DNA from 2 places in the Mesorhizobium sp. L-2-11 genome. Region 1 is predicted to be linked to the other one. Evidence: riboswitches for the same ligand, from Rfam matches in the RefSeq annotation. Region 1 holds a riboswitch; the other holds the start of a gene.
The links. Region 1 has a riboswitch for cobalamin ahead of JG739_RS15105 (CbtB domain-containing protein). Riboswitches for the same ligand answer to the same signal wherever they lie in the genome.

Region 1 (7,644 bases):
TCGACGTCATCCAGCAGGAAGCCGAGGAGGATCTGCTGCGCATGGGCGGCGTCGGCGACGAAGAACTGTCGGACAGCATCCTTTCGACCTCGCGCTCGCGCGTTCCGTGGCTGCTCGTCAACCTTCTGACGGCGTTCCTGGCGGCCTCGGTGATCGGCCTGTTCGACCGCACGATCGAGCACATCGTGGCGCTGGCCGTGCTGATGCCGATCGTCGCCGGCATGGGCGGCAATGCCGGCTCGCAGACCATGACGGTTACGGTGCGGGCGCTGGCGACCAGGGACCTCGACATCTACAATGCCGGCCGCATCATCCGTCGCGAGATGGGGGTGGGCTTCATCAACGGCATCATCTTCGCCATCCTGATCGGCATCGTCGCGGCCGCCTGGTTCCGCGATCCCAATCTGGGCGGCATCATCGCCGCGGCGATGATCATCAACATGTTCGTGGCCGCGCTTGCCGGCATCCTGATCCCGCTGCTGCTCGACCGGTTCAAGATCGACCCGGCCGTGGCTTCGGCGGTCTTCGTCACGACGGTCACCGACGTCGTCGGCTTCTTTGCCTTTCTCGGCCTCGCCACCTGGTGGTTCGGCGTGTGAGCGACCACCCGCTCAATTGACTTTTACGTAAATGCCGTGCGAGATTTTGGAACAGCCTCCGGCCGATTCTGAAACGCGTTTGGACGATAGCGAGCCGCTGGGTTGGAACTCGCAGCGCGGCCGGGCATTTGGAGTGATGATGCGGGAATACTATTCGATAACCGAACTGACCCGCGAATTCGATGTTTCGACGCGGACGCTGCGCTTTTATGAGGACGAGGGGCTGGTGCAGCCGGTACGGCGCGGCCGCACGCGACTGTTTCGCCCGTCGGACCGGCACCTCATCCGCCAGATCATGCGCGGCAAGAGGCTCGGCTTTTCGATCAACGAAATCCGCGAAATCATCCAGATGTACAAGGAGCCGCCCGGCGAGGTCGGTCAACTCAATCTGATGATCAAGCGCATCGAGGAAAAGCGTGAGGATCTGCGCCAGAAGCGCCGCGACCTCGAAGAGACCCTGGCCGAACTCGACCAGGCCGAAGAGTCCTGCGTCGAGCGGCTGGTGGAGCTTGGCGTCAACACCTGATCGGCCTTTTTGATAATTCTACTCTCGCGGCCAGCTAGCGTGGTTCTCTGCGCTTCCGGCCTTCGCCGGCCGAAGCACCATGAGTAATCGTGGTAGTTAAGGCTACGGCCGGCGTAGGCCGGTGCTCACGTACTCAAATGTGCGCTCCGCTCCGGTTCTCGAAAACCACGCTATCTGACTCGCCAGAGCGAATTCTGAAAAAGACCTTGCCGCCTCAAATCCAGCGCCGCACCTTTTTCGCGTAATCCCGGTATTTCTTGCCGAATTTCGTTGCCAGAACTTTTTCCTCGCCCTCGATCGCCATTTTTTGCGTTGCGAAGGCGGCGATGATCGCCAGCGGCAGGAACCATGGGTTGCCCGAGATAAGGGCGACGCCGATCATCAGCAGCGTGTTGGCCAGATAGATCGGATTGCGGCTGACGGCGAAGGGGCCTGTCGTCACCAGATGGTCCGGCACGGCGTTCGGATGGAGCGTCGTCTTTGCCCGGATCATGGTGCGGATCGCCGTGAACCAGAGTGCGACGACGCCGAACAATGCCACCCAGCCGGCTGCGAACAGGATGTCGCCCAAAAGGCCGCCGATCCATGGCAGCGGATAAAGCAAGCCAAGCGCAATGCTGACGGCGATGGCCGCGATATAGATCAGCGGCGGCCACGGTATACCCCCCGGTTTTTGCTGTCCCGGTTTCTGTTGGCCCGGTTTCTGCTGATGGTCGGTCATTGTGCTCCTCCCTCCATCAAAGTGCTGTCGGCTTTGGCAGTGCAGGCGCCGGCGAGCTCGTCGAGGTGCGCCTGCCATTCCGCAGCCTGGTCGTTGCGGTAGAGCCGATCAAGCGTGGCCTCGCCCTCGAGCGTATCGAGCATGCAGACACAATAGCTGGTGCAGAACTTCGTGTCGCGCGATTGCTCGCACGATGCCTGGCACTCTTTCTGGAAGGCGACCTGCCTGGTTTCGACCGCTGCCGGCATGACTTGCGAAAACAGCCAGATCGAGCCGATCAGCACCGGCTGGTGGATCAGATAGAAGGCGAGGCTGTGCCGGCCGATAAAGACCAGCGGATTGGTCCAGCGGCCGGGCGTCAGGCCCGCCAGCCGCGTCAGCACGCCGGAGGCGAAGGCAAGCTTTGCCGCTGCGATGCCGACAAGCACGGCGCCGAACCATGGAAACAGCGGGACATAATCGTTGGAGCGCGGGTTGGTTGCCGACAGGCCGACCCACCACAGGACCGGATGATCGAAGATCTCCGACCTGAGGTAGAGCGGCGCGGTGATGACGAAAGCTGCGACAACCAGCGTCAGCAGCGCCGGCAGCCGCAGGAACGCCAGGCCGAGCAGGCTGGCGAGCGCGATCTCGTGCAGGATGCCGAAGAAGATGAAACTGTCGGGCGTGAAAAACCTTGTGGCCGCCGATATGGCGAGCGCAGCCCCGGCGACCATGGCGAAGCGTTTCCAAAAGCCGTTCCAGCGGATTTGTTTGCCATGGGCGAGGAACAGGCTGACGCCGACCAGGAACAGGAAGGTCGAAGCGATGCAGCGCGCGTAGAACTTCCACCAGCCAAAGGCAGTCAGGCCGGGATCGGTGTAGCCGAAGAATTCGAGATCCCAGGTGAAATGGTAGCTCGCCATGGCAAGCAAAGCGATGCCGCGGGCGACGTCGATAGCGATGATGCGCCTGGATCGGTCGTGAACGGCCGGCATAGGAATGGTCATGATCTCGCAATTCTGATTCAGTGCTGCAAGACGATTATCATGGGTGCCCCGGACAAAAGAAGACAGGGCCAAATCCTGGTGATGCTCAGGGCTTAGGCTAAAGCGCCGTACGCCGCTCGCACCCAGTTGTCGAAGCCGGTGCCGCCCCTCATTGCCCTGCCGGGCATTTCTCCCCGTGCACGGGGAGAAAGAAGCCGGCCGCAACGCCGGCGCCATCCCTGCAACGCTGATGATTGGCGAAATCGCCGATGACAGCCCCCTCTCCCCGTTCTACGGGGAGAGGATGCCGGCAGGCAGGTGAGGGGCAGCGCGGACGATTCAACCATCAAGATCGCGGCGTCAGAGGAACCCAAGCTGGTTCCTGAGACGGCGCATTCGCACTCATAGCTGACGGAATTTGGTTTGCCGGGCGCGGCGATTTTGCCTATAGTCGCGGCCGTCGTCGGTTCCGTTTGGAACCAAGAGGGAATGCGGTAAGGGTAAAAATTTGCCCAATGCCGTGGCTGCCCCCGCAACTGTGTGCGGTAGTCCTCTCCATATGCCACTGAAGAGTTCTTCGGGATGATCTCTTCGGGAAGGTGGGGAAGGGCGCTGATCCGCGAGCCAGGAGACCTGCCGGCGACAGGAGAACTGACTTCTATGCCCTCGGGTGGAGGGCGAAAGGACAAGACATGAATTCCGTCTCGCTCGGCGCTTCCGTCTCCTCGCAGTCGCGCTTCGTGCAATTGGCGCTTGCTGCATTTCTCGGCGTTTTTGTCATGGGTTTTGTCGGCTTCTCGCATATCGATGCGGTCCACAATGCCGCCCACGACTATCGCCATTCGATGGGCTTTCCCTGCCACTGACAAGGGGCTGACACGATGACACTGTTTCGCAACGTCGTGTTCATCGCGGCGATCGCAGGGCTTGTCGCCGGCGTCGTTCTCGCCTGCATGCAGGCCTACGCCACGGTGCCGCTCATCCTCAAGGCGGAAGTCTACGAACAGGCCGGTGGTGGCCACACGCATGACCATGGTTTGGCGCCGGCCGCGCCAGGCGGCAATGCCATGAGCAGCGCCGTGCCGGCTGAAGCAGCCACCGCGGAAGAGGAAGGCTGGGCGCCGGCCGACGGTTTTGAACGCTTCGCTTTCAACGTCGTTGCCAATGTCGTCACCGGCATCGGCTTTGCGCTGACCCTGGTCGCTGCTTCGGAGTTCGCCGGCGGCATCGGCAATTGGCGTCAGGGCCTGTTCTGGGGCTTTGCCGGCTTTGCCGTATTCACGCTGGCCCCGAACCTTGGCTTGCCGCCAGAACTGCCGGCGATGCCGACGGCCGATCTCGCCCAGCGCCAGATCTGGTGGACGGCGACGGTGGTGGCGACCGCGGCCGGTCTCGGCCTGCTCGCCTTTCGCAAATCGCTGCCGTTGGCGGTGATTGCCGTGGCGTTGATCGTGGCGCCGCATATTGTCGGCGCGCCGCAGCCCGAAAATTTCGAATCGCCGATCCCGGAAGGCCTGCACCACCAGTTCGTGGTGGCGGTGACGCTGACCAATCTGGTGTTCTGGCTGGTGCTCGGCGCTGTCGTCGGCCTGGTGCGCGGCCGCTTGACCGGCACCGCAACCGGCCTGCGCGAAAACCTTGCCTGATCGCGCTGCTCCAGGCAGCAAGCTGACCCTGGTCATCGGCGGCGCACGCTCGGGCAAGAGCGCGCATGCCGAAAGCCTGGTGACGGCCTGCCCGGCGCCGTGGGCTTATATCGCCACGGCGCAAACCTATGACGACGAGATGCGCGAGCGCATCGCGCTGCACCGGGCGCGGCGCGGCGACGGCTGGACGACCATCGACGCGCCGCTCGATCTCGTCGACGCGATCGGGGCGCTGCCTGACGGCCGGCCCGTCCTGATCGACTGCCTGACGCTGTGGCTGTCCAACCATATGCTGGCGGAACGCGACATTGAGGCCGAATGCCGAGGGCTGGCGGATGTGCTGTCGCGGCCGCGCGGGCCGTGGTTCGTGGTTTCCAACGAGGTCGGCCAGGGCATCGTGCCCGACAATGCGCTTGCCCGCCGGTTTCGCGATGCCGCCGGTCGGCTCAACCAGCAGGTCGCCGCCGTCGCCGGCACGGTGCTGCTGATGGTGGCGGGACTGCCGCTCAAGGTGAAGTGAGATGACCGATATCGACGACAGGGACGAGGAACGCCACCGCGCCAAGATGGCCAAGCGCAAGGCGGTGCAGGACGCCGAGGTCGCGGCCAAGACAGTCGAGAAGGGACTGCTGATCGTCAACACCGGCCCCGGCAAGGGCAAGACCACTGCCGCCTTCGGACTGGCGCTGAGGATGCTCGGCTACGGCAGGCGTGTCGGCGTCGTCCAGTTCATCAAGGGCAAATGGCATACCGGCGAGAAGGACGCCTTTGCCGCCTTCGGCGACCGGGTCGTCTGGCACACGATGGGCGAGGGTTTTACCTGGGAGACGCAGGATCTGAAGCGCGACATCGCCGCCGCCGAGGCTGCCTGGGCCAAGGCACTCGAGCTGATGGCCGATCCATCGATCAGCCTTCTAGTGCTCGACGAATTGAACATCGCGCTGCGCTACGACTATCTCGATCTCGACACGGTGGTGGCGGCGCTGAAAGGCCGGCGCGAAAACCTGCATGTCGTCGTCACCGGCCGCAACGCCAAGCCGGCGCTGGTCGATGCCGCCGATCTGGTCACCGAGATGGGCGTGACCAAGCATCACTTTTCCGCCGGCGTGAAGGCGCAGCAAGGGATTGAGTTCTGAGGAGTTTGCCCGCCTCTTCTTCCTTCTCCCCTTGTGGGAGAAGGTGGCCTCGCGAAGCGAGGTCGGATGAGGGGTGTTCCAGCTTGGCACTGACAGCACTCCGTCCAGCACCCCTCTTCCGTTTCGGCGCTGCGCGCCGATCCACCTTCTCCCACAAGGGGAGAAGGTGGCCGCACAGTGGACATCACGCGGCGATGACGATCACCGACAGCAAGCCGAACAGTCCCATCAGCAGAACGTCGGCAACCCGATAGAGTCTTAGCGCACGTCTGATGTCCATGCTCTCGACATCGCGGCGGCCGCCTTCGCCCATGAACGCGTCATCGACCATGACGCCGTCGTAGGAGCGCGGCCCGGCCAGCGCCAGGCCGAGCGCGCCGGCCATCGCTGCTTCAGGCCAGCCGGCATTGGGCGAGCGGTGCTTCTTCGCGTCGCGCCGCACGGTGCGCCAGGCGTTGCCGGCATCGGCGCCTTTGACGAGGAAGGCGGCCAGCACGATGAGCAGCGCGGTCAGCCGCGATGCCGGCAGGTTGATCAGGTCGTCGAAGCGCGCCGCCGCCCGGCCAAAAGCTTCGTGGCGCGGCGTGCGGTGGCCGATCATCGAATCGGCGGTGTTGGCGGCCTTGTAGGCGACGCCGCCGGCCAGCCCGCCGACGCCGATCCAGAAAACCGGCGCGACGACGCCGTCGGAAAAATTCTCGGCCAGGCTTTCGATCGCCGCGCGGCAGACGCCGGCTCTGTCGAGCTTTTCCGGATCGCGGCCGACGATCTGCGAGACGGCAACACGTCCGATGTCGAGTCCGCCATTGTCGAGCCCGTCGGCCACCGCCTCGACATGTTCGGCCAGGCTCTTCTGCGACAGCAGCGATGTCGCCAGGAGCGCGGTGAGGATCAATCCGGCTGGAATGCCGGCGAGCATGGTTTCCACCGCGAAAGCGATGGTGGCCGGCACCAGCACGATGATCAGCAGTGCATGAACACCGCGCCGGCGACGCAGGGCGTCGGAATCAGTATCGCGGTTGAGCCTGCGGTCGAGAAAGGATATCAGCCTGCCAAACCAGGTGACGGGATGGCCGATGGCGCCGAGCAGCCAGCTGGGATAGCCGACAGCGAATTCAACAAGCAGTGACAGGAAAGCGATCAGGATCGACATGAAGTCTCTTGATGGAGCGGCGGCACTGGTGGATCACGGCGGAAGCCTCGGCCGGGCGAGGGCACTTTTTCCGCATGCGCCACAGCCCTTCGTCGACCTCTCGACCGGTATCAATCCGCACTCCTATCCGTTTTTCGAGCTGCCCGCCACCGCCCTGTCGAGATTGCCGGAAGCCGCGCGCGTGCGCGAACTGGCCTACGTCGCGGCAAGCGTCTATGGCGCGCCATCGGCGGCCAACGTGATGGCGGCGCCGGGCACGCAGATCCTGTTGCCGCGCATCGCTTCGCTGGTCAGCCCCGGCAGGGCGCTGGTGCTCGGGCCGACCTATGCCGAACATCAGCGGGCAGCGGCAATCGCCGGCCATGCGGTGACGGAGATAGATGATTTCGAGGCCCTGGCAGGAGCCGACCTTGCCATCGTCGTCAACCCCAACAATCCGGACGGGCGCATCGTCCAACGCAAGGAGCTGCTGGCGCTTGCCGAAAAACTGCGCGCCAGAGGCGGGCTGCTCATCGTCGACGAGGCGTTCATGGATGTCGGCCCGCGCCCGGAAAGCCTGGCCGGCGATGTCGAGCATGGCGGCATCGTCGTGCTGCGCTCCTTCGGCAAGTTTTTTGGCCTTGCCGGCCTGCGGCTCGGCTTTGCATTGGCCGACGCGCTGACGGTCGAACGGCTGGAGGCGCAGTTCGGGCCGTGGGCGGTTGCCGGCCCGGCGCTTGAATATGGCATCCGCGCGCTTGCGGACAGCGGCTGGCAGACCGAGATGCGGCGCCGTCTGGCCAGGGATGCGGCACGGCTCGATGCGCTGTTCGGCCGCTTCGGCGTTGCTGTTGCCGGCGGCACCACGCTGTTCCGCTATATCAGGCTGGCGGACGCCGCCGGTCTGTTTTCGGTG
Region 2 (7,644 bases), 3.1 Mb from region 1:
GCGAACTGGTCGATACCACCGGCGCCGGCGACCTCTATGCCGCCGGCTTCCTGCATGGCTACACGCAGGGCCGCGACCTCAAGACCTGCGGCGACCTTGGCTCACTGGCCGCCGGCCTGGTTATCCAGCAGATCGGCCCGAGGCCTCGGCAGAACCTGCGCCGCGAGGCCGAGCAGGCTGGGTTGTTGTAGGGGGGCGTTAATGACGAGCTGCCCGTCTGCCCTCCTGGGGGCTGTGCGGAAAAGTGCGCGTAAATCGAAACATCGGATGCGCATCCGCGTGAGGCGGCAGCCCGGAGCATGTCACGATCGAAACGGTTGATCGCGGGTGCCGCCCTACAGCGCGACCCTTTTGCCGTGCGATATAGGGATCCCGTTCGGATCAGCTGCCTCGAGCTGTGGCATATATTGCTCACCCGCCATCATCGCGCGTGTGGCAACAGGTCGGGATCGTGATGCGATCGAGCGGGTAAGCGGCCAACTGGTGAATTGACATGAATGCATCGCCCGATTGAGATTATCCTGCCGGGAGCGCAGTGCGTTGTTCAGCCGAGTCGAGACGATCATGAGCAAATATAAAGATCATCGTGAGCCACGCCGGCATCGTCATGACGATGACCCGGTTTCTTTTGCGGAACGGCCTTCCGAGCCAAGCTACTTTCAGCGTTCGTCGACCCTAGCCGCATCCGCTGTCGACGCCGAAGTGATCTGGTTCAACACCAGCAAGGGTTTTGGCTTTGTCAAACTGCCAGAGGGCATCGAGGCCTATCTGCACATCCGAGTGCTGGAGGCGGCCGGGAGCCGCGGTGTTTCCGAGGGAACGCGTCTCAAGGTCACAACGGAAGAAAGTCCAAGAGGTCATCAGGTCGCGCAAGTGCTGGAGATAGGCGGTCAGACCGCAAAACCTCAGCTACATACGCGTCGCACTGGAGAGTCCACCGCCGGGACGAGTGCCCAGGTGGAGAGCGAGGGCACGGTCAAGTGGTACAATCCCCAAAAGGGCTTCGGCTTCATTGCTCCTGAAAACGGTGAGAAGGACATCTTCGTTCATGCCACCGCGCTGACCCGCTCAGGACTGAGCATGCTGATGGAGGGTCAGAAGGTTTTTGTCCAATGCGGGCAGGGCAAGAAAGGCCCGGAAGTTCGGAGCATTCGCCTCGCTTAGAGCCAAATGCGTTGGCCTACCGAAATCGTCCCTCAGACAAAGAAAAAGCCCGCTACCGGGAGGAGGTGGCAGCGGGCTCGATTTAGAATGAGGCACGGGAGGAGGTGCGCCCCATTCAGGGTCGGCACCACATCTGGGAGGAGTAGATGGCCGACACCATGATCATACCGATAGCCCCGGATATTGCAATGCACAAATGTTATCTCGCGAGTGCGAAATCATGCCGGGCCCGCTTCGTCGGGCCTGAAAAAGTGCGGTCAGGCTGCGGCTTTCTTGCGGGGACGCTTGGCAGGTGCCGGCGTTCCCGGTTCCTTCGGCTTGCGGCCCAGACCCATCGTCTTGGCCAATGCCGAGCGCGCCGCAGCGTAATTCGGCGCCACCATGGGATAGTCCGCCGGCAGCTCCCATTTCGCGCGATATTCGTCGGGCGTAAGGCCATAGTGGGTAGCCAGGTGACGCTTGAGCGACTTGAACTTCTTACCGTCCTCAAGGCTGAAAATGTAATCGGGTGTAACCGATTTTCTGATCGGTACGGCAGGCTTGAGAGCTTCTGACTTTTCTGGTGCGGCACCACCAGCAGTGCCTTTCAATGCGATGTGTATCTGGCCGATAAGCCCAGGCAGTTCACCGACGGGAACCGGATTGTTCGAAACATAGGCTGAGACGACATGGGCGGTGAGTTCGATGAGGTTGTCGGCTTTGCTCTCGGTTTCGTCGGTCATGAAAACGCTCCTGCGGAATTAGACTAGCCGGTTATGAATCACTTCATAGCTTAATAGTGACGACCGCCTTTGATGGCAACCACGCCATTGCATGATGTGTTGGCGGATCGCTGCACGCCCGGTCGCCGTCACGGATCTTCCTCTTGAACCGTCATCGCCCTGACAACACATTGTGCCAGGGTCGCCGTGTCGATGCGGCGCCTCTTCACCGCAAATTGGCTATTTAGAAAGTTGGGAGAAACCAATGAACGCTAAGGCTTTCAGCAGCCCCCTTTTTGTGAAGCGCGCAACGCACATCATCCAAGAGATTGCTGGCCTTGCGGATGCAATCGATTTTCTCAACGAATGGCCGGAAGACCGCAGAGACCTGATCCACGAAGCCGCCCTGAGGGCATGCTACGATGCATACGATGGGCGCAAGCCGGTAAGCACGGCGCGCAATGCCTTTTTCGGCTTTGCGAAGCGGGTCGCCATCTTGGAAGATTCAACCTCCGCGATGCAGTGGATCGCCGCCTGCAGATCGGGCAGTGGAAAAGTGCAGGTGTAGATTTCGACGACATGTTTGAGACTGGCGCGAGCCGCGTCGAATAGTGCAGTATGCACAGGTTTCACGGTTAGACCACGCGAATGAGAAGCAGTTCCTCACCACCAACTGCAAAACCGCAGATCGCACGCAAGCTGACCATGCCAGACGCAGCTCATGGCGATCGCTTGCCCGCCAATGGCCAGGCTCATTGGCGCGATGCAGCGGTCGCGTTCGGCTGAGTAAAGAAATGCGGCCCGCGCTGTTTGCCGAGTAGTGGCTGTGGAGGAGGGGATGACCGGGTTGATCAGATTTGAGAGGCCAGTCGTAGTTCAGCTTAGCCGCCGCGGCTCGGAGCGTGTCGTGTTCGACGTCAACGACGCGGCCGCTATCTTGCTCCGGGATCTGCATCATGAGACCGATAAACGCAGGATAGCGATGGACACCTGTCTGCAGGTGTTACGCGGTAAGACCCATCCACCAGCTGCTCGACGAGCTTTTGTCGCAGCCGCGCTCGAAGCACGCATTCTGCGCAGTGATTGAGATCTGGGACGCCGCTCGTGAATTTCGGCCATCTGCACATCGCTATTGGGCGCGGTCCGAACACCCCTGCCGGCTCCGCCAGGAGCAAGCCAACACCGCACTTTCCGCGGCGGCTTTCCTGGTCCGGCGCCTGATCTTCCACCATCGAAGCACAAGGGTCCGCCAGCCAGCTGCGGCCGCTCGGCTTCGCCGTCGCGGTGATGGTGATTGCAGCCAGAGGCAGACGGAGCCATCGAGCGGGAATTGGCCCGCTGCAGATGGTGGAGCGTCGATGCCGCCTCAAAAGTCTCCGGAAGTACCGTATGAACCTTGCCCCAGCTTGGCCCTGCATCCGATCTCCCGCAACACGCTCCGCGGACCGGCGCCGCGTGATCGCTGATGCTTCTCCCGATGGTCGGGACCGGGGGGTTCGGCGACCAAGGTCGGGGAGACGATAGTGACACTGGATGATCCCAATACGGAATAATCCGAAACTGGCTGGCGGTGAGCCGTCTCGTTTCTGGCCGGCTCATTTGAGGCCAAGCCTCCTTCGATCGCCAGCCAACGGCGGCGTCTGGAAAGCTGACTTCGACGCGCCGTAACAAGGGCCGCGGCCAGGCCAAGCTTGCCGAGGCGCTTCGTCACCGGCAGCGCGATTGCCTTGGGCGCGCCGGATAGACTCCCCCAAGGATGCCCGGTGTGTGGCGTTGCCGCTCACCGCCGGCGAGTGTCACCGAGCCCTACGCCGTCTGCGCTTTTTCCCGAATTGCGCGTGCCGCAGCCACCATGTTCATCAGGGCAGGGCGGACCTCCTCCCATCTGCGTGTTTTGAGACCGCAGTCGGGATTCACCCACAATTGGCCATCCAGCAATCGATCGCGAGCAAGCATGATGAGGTTGGAAATCTCGCCCACTTCCGGGACCCGCGGCGAGTGAATGTCATAGACGCCGGGACCGATCTCGTTCGGATACTTGAAGGTTCGCAGCGTATCGAGCAGTTCCATCTGCGAGCGCGAGGTTTCAATGGAGATCACATCGGCATCCATTGCAGCAATCGCGTCCACGATGTCGCCGAACTCGGAGTAGCACATATGGGTGTGAATCTGGGTCGCATCGCCAACCGCCGTTGAAGCCAGCCGGAAGCATTCGACGGCCCAGTCGAGATAGGTTTCCCAGTCGGCCTCACGAAGCGGCAAGCCCTCGCGCAGTGCGGCTTCGTCGATCTGGATCATCTTGGCGCCGGCCTTTTCGAGGTCGCTCACTTCATCGCGAATGGCGAGCGCGACTTGGCGGCAGACGGCTGAGCGCGGAAGGTCGTCTCGGACGAAGGACCAGTTGAGGATCGTCACCGGGCCGGTAAGCATGCCCTTCACCGGCTTTGGCGTCAGCGACTGGGCGTATCGCCACCAGTGTAGTGTCATCGGATTTTGTCGCGACACATCGCCAATGATGATCGGGGGTCGCACAAAGCGCGAGCCATAGCTCTGCACCCACCCATGCTGCGTGAAGGCAAAGCCGCGGAGCTGCTCGGCGAAATACTGCACCATATCGTTGCGCTCGAATTCGCCGTGGACCAGCACGTCGAGTCCGATCTCTTCTTGCCAGCGAACGGCGGCTTCTATCTCTTTTTTCAGGAAGGCCTCATAGTCGACGTAACTCAGCTCGCCCTTGGCATGGGCTGCCCGCGCCTTGCGAACCTCGGCTGTTTGCGGGAAGGAGCCGATCGTCGTGGTGGGGAAGGATGGCAAGCCAAACGTGTCGCCCTGAAGCTTGGAGCGCACGTCGAATGCGCTCTTCCGGCGCGTCATGCCGACCTTGATGCTGGCGACCCGTCCTTCGACGAGCGGATCATGCACCTTAGCGGATGTCGCGCGAACGGCGGCAGCCTCAGCCGACGCCTCTAGTTCGGCGGCGACCGCGTCCCGGCCTTCAGCCAGGGCACGGGCGAGCACGACCAGCTCGTCGGTTTTTTGCGCCGCGAAGGCGAGCCACGATTTCACGTCCGCATCGAGTGCCGTCTCCATGTCCAGGTCGATCGGCACATGCAGCATCGAGCAGGACGGGGCGATCTCCACGCGGTCCAACGGCCAGCCGGCGACGATCGGCTTGATGCGGTCAAGTATGGCAGGCAGGTTCGCGCGCCAGACGTTGCGGCCGTCGATCAGTCCGAGCGACAGGACAAGTTCCTTTTGCGCGAGCCGGCCGACGGTCTCCAACTGCTCTGGAGCGCGCACGAGATCGACGTGCAGTCCCGCCACGGGCAGAGAAGTTGCGGTCTCGAGATTGTCTCCCAGCGATCCGAAATAGGTAGCGACCATGATCTTCAACTCCGGTGCTGCTTTTGACAGCCGGCAGTAGGCGAATTGGAGCGCATCCCGTTCATTGGGAACCAGATCGACCACGAGCGCCGGCTCATCGATCTGCACCCAATCGGCTCCCGCGAGCTTCAGCCTCCGCAGGAGCTCCTCGTAGACGGGCAGCAGCCGTGGCAGGAGCGCGATAGGGTTGAAACCTTCCTCAGGTGACTTCGCCAACTTGAGAAAGGTAACCGGTCCAAGCAGGACCGGGCGCGTGTGGATGCCGAGCGCCTTGGCCTCGAGGAAATGATCGACCGGTTTCGCCGACGAGAGGGCAAAGCTCTGATCGTCGGTAAGTTCCGGCACAATGTAGTGATAGTTGGTGTCGAACCATTTGGTCATTTCCATCGCGGCAAGGCCATGCCCGTTGGCCGCATGCTCGTCACCGGCATGTCCGCAATCAGCGGCCTGATCTTGGTTGCCGCGCGCCATGGCGAAATAGGTATCGAGTGGGACCTCGCCGTCAGTCCAGGTGTATCGTGCCGGCACGGCGCCGACCATGGCGACGGTGTCGAGCACATGGTCATAAAGCGAGAAATCGTTGGACGGGATTTTCGACACGCCGCGATCGTGCTGCTCCCTCCAGCTGGCGGCGCGTAGCGCCTTCGCCGTCGCGAGCAGGTCGGCAGCGGGAGATTTTCCGGACCAGTAGCTTTCAAGCGCGAATTTGAGTTCCCGCCGTCGACCGATACGCGGCACGCCGAGCGTTGCCACTGGAATTTGTTGAGAGACAGTCATGCCATACCCCGATGGTTGGGGCGTGGGGACAAGGAACGCGCGAGCAGGCGGCACGAAGCCAGGCTACCGCGGCCACCGAGACACCCCGCCCGTGGACGTTGTTCGTCGTGGCAGGTCTCCTGGCTCGCGGGTCAAAGCCTCTGCCCGTCTTCCCGAGGCCGTTCGCCTCAGTGACACCAATGGGCTTGGCTCGCCGCTAACAGTTGCGGGGGCAGCGCCGGCATCGCACCGGCTTCCCTCTTAGCTCCGCTACAGCAGTGCCGCGCGGAGAACCACGACATGCGCACAATCACAGCAGCTTCGCTCCTTGTCAATACATATAACGAGATGTTTATGTGATGATGCGAATAATGCCCTTGCGCTGATCGGTCTCTTTCGCCCAAAGCCGCTTACGATGCCGCCTCTTATCAGTGCAGGCTCGGAGAGATCCTTGTCCCCATCGGCGACGCCGGATGAGATCGAGGTCGCCGGGCTCAAAGGGCGTAAAGTCGGGCCAGGTCGTCACGGTCAGCCGGGAATCCCGGTACTTGTTCCCGCTCGGCTTCGCTCAGCGTGCTTGCGCACTCGCCCATCAGCACGCTGATAACCATGTCCGGAAGCGGAAAGGAGAGGTGGCGCCTCAGGTCGGCGGACTGGGGCTGGGCCGCCAGCGTCTCGAACAACTGCGCGGCGATCGCCTCGACCTGCTGCGCGAGCAGCTTCACCCTGCGATTGCTGAAGGCCGGCGCCACGATCGTGCGTAACCGGGCATGCTCGCCCCCCTCGTGCGAGACAAGCCACCCCGGCGAACCGAGAATCACCGAATCCGGGGTGAATGCCGCACTCTCTAAGCGACGGAAGGGCGGAAGCTGACCGGCAGGCGCTGCGGGCAGCGAATGACGTAAGACGGCATGTAGACGACGTCCTCCGCAGCGATGGTCAGCGCCAGATCCTCCAGCCGCCCGAATAGCGCGGGGAAGGCGCAGCGCAATTCCAGGCGCGCCAGCGCAGCGCCCAGGCAGGAATGCGGCCCCTCGCCGAATGACAAATGCGGGTTGTGCCGCCGGGTGACATCGAACCTGTTGGCGCCGGGACCGAAGGCCTTTTCGTCCCGGTTCGCCGCATGGAACGCCATCAGGACGGCATCGCCGCGGCGGACCAGGCATCCGTCGATCTCCACGTCCTGGGTGGCATAGCGGAACGGCAGATTGGCCGCTGAGCTGCCCCAGCGCAGGATCTCCTCGATCGCCTGTGACCACGGAACTTGGCCGCTGCGCACCAAGTGCAGTTGCTGCGGATGCGTCAGCAATGCCAGCACGCCATTGCCGATGACGCCGGCGGTGGTCACGAAGCCCGCAGAGAGCACCATGAACAGCATGTCGATGAGCTCGGTGTCGGAAACGAGCTCGCCTTTGTCACGCGCGACGATCAGGGCCGAAGCCAGATCATCGCCGAGCTGGCCCCGCTTGAGCGCGATCAGGCGACGGAAGAACTCCGGGATGCGCTGCCGCGTCTGTCGCACCTCTTCGGCTGTGGCGGAGGTGTTGGCCAGGCTGTAGGTGAGCGCGACGATCTCTTCGCGCTGTTCGTCCGGCAAACCGAACAGTTCGGCGATCACGTTGGTGGGCAGCGGAGCGGC

Region 2: linked by a shared signal. The riboswitch ahead of metE (5-methyltetrahydropteroyltriglutamate--homocysteine S-methyltransferase) and the one ahead of JG739_RS15105 (CbtB domain-containing protein) in region 1 are both predicted to bind cobalamin.

The regions. Positions count from the first base shown of each region.
Region 1 is NZ_AP023257.1:3,149,352-3,156,995, forward strand. Features, by position in the region: gene mgtE (magnesium transporter) at 1-599, shown strand, start outside; gene JG739_RS15090 (MerR family transcriptional regulator) at 739-1,125, shown strand; gene JG739_RS15095 (methyltransferase family protein) at 1,340-1,846, opposite strand; gene JG739_RS15100 (DUF1624 domain-containing protein) at 1,843-2,835, opposite strand; cobalamin riboswitch at 3,262-3,469, shown strand; gene JG739_RS15105 (CbtB domain-containing protein) at 3,507-3,680, shown strand; gene JG739_RS15110 (CbtA family protein) at 3,696-4,460, shown strand; gene cobU (bifunctional adenosylcobinamide kinase/adenosylcobinamide-phosphate guanylyltransferase) at 4,483-4,980, shown strand; gene cobO (cob(I)yrinic acid a,c-diamide adenosyltransferase) at 4,982-5,596, shown strand; gene cbiB (adenosylcobinamide-phosphate synthase CbiB) at 5,781-6,749, opposite strand; gene cobD (threonine-phosphate decarboxylase CobD) at 6,748-7,644, shown strand, end outside.
Region 2 is NZ_AP023257.1:6,214,848-6,222,491, reverse strand. Features, by position in the region: gene JG739_RS29600 (adenosine kinase) at 1-191, shown strand, start outside; gene JG739_RS36110 (cold-shock protein) at 565-1,164, shown strand; gene JG739_RS29590 (MucR family transcriptional regulator) at 1,422-1,886, opposite strand; gene JG739_RS29585 (DUF982 domain-containing protein) at 2,131-2,433, shown strand; gene JG739_RS29580 (DUF982 domain-containing protein) at 2,773-2,952, shown strand; gene metE (5-methyltetrahydropteroyltriglutamate--homocysteine S-methyltransferase) at 3,672-6,002, opposite strand; cobalamin riboswitch at 6,119-6,318, opposite strand; partial or broken gene JG739_RS29570 (cytochrome P450) at 6,593-6,847, opposite strand; gene JG739_RS29565 (cytochrome P450 family protein) at 6,853-7,644, opposite strand, start outside.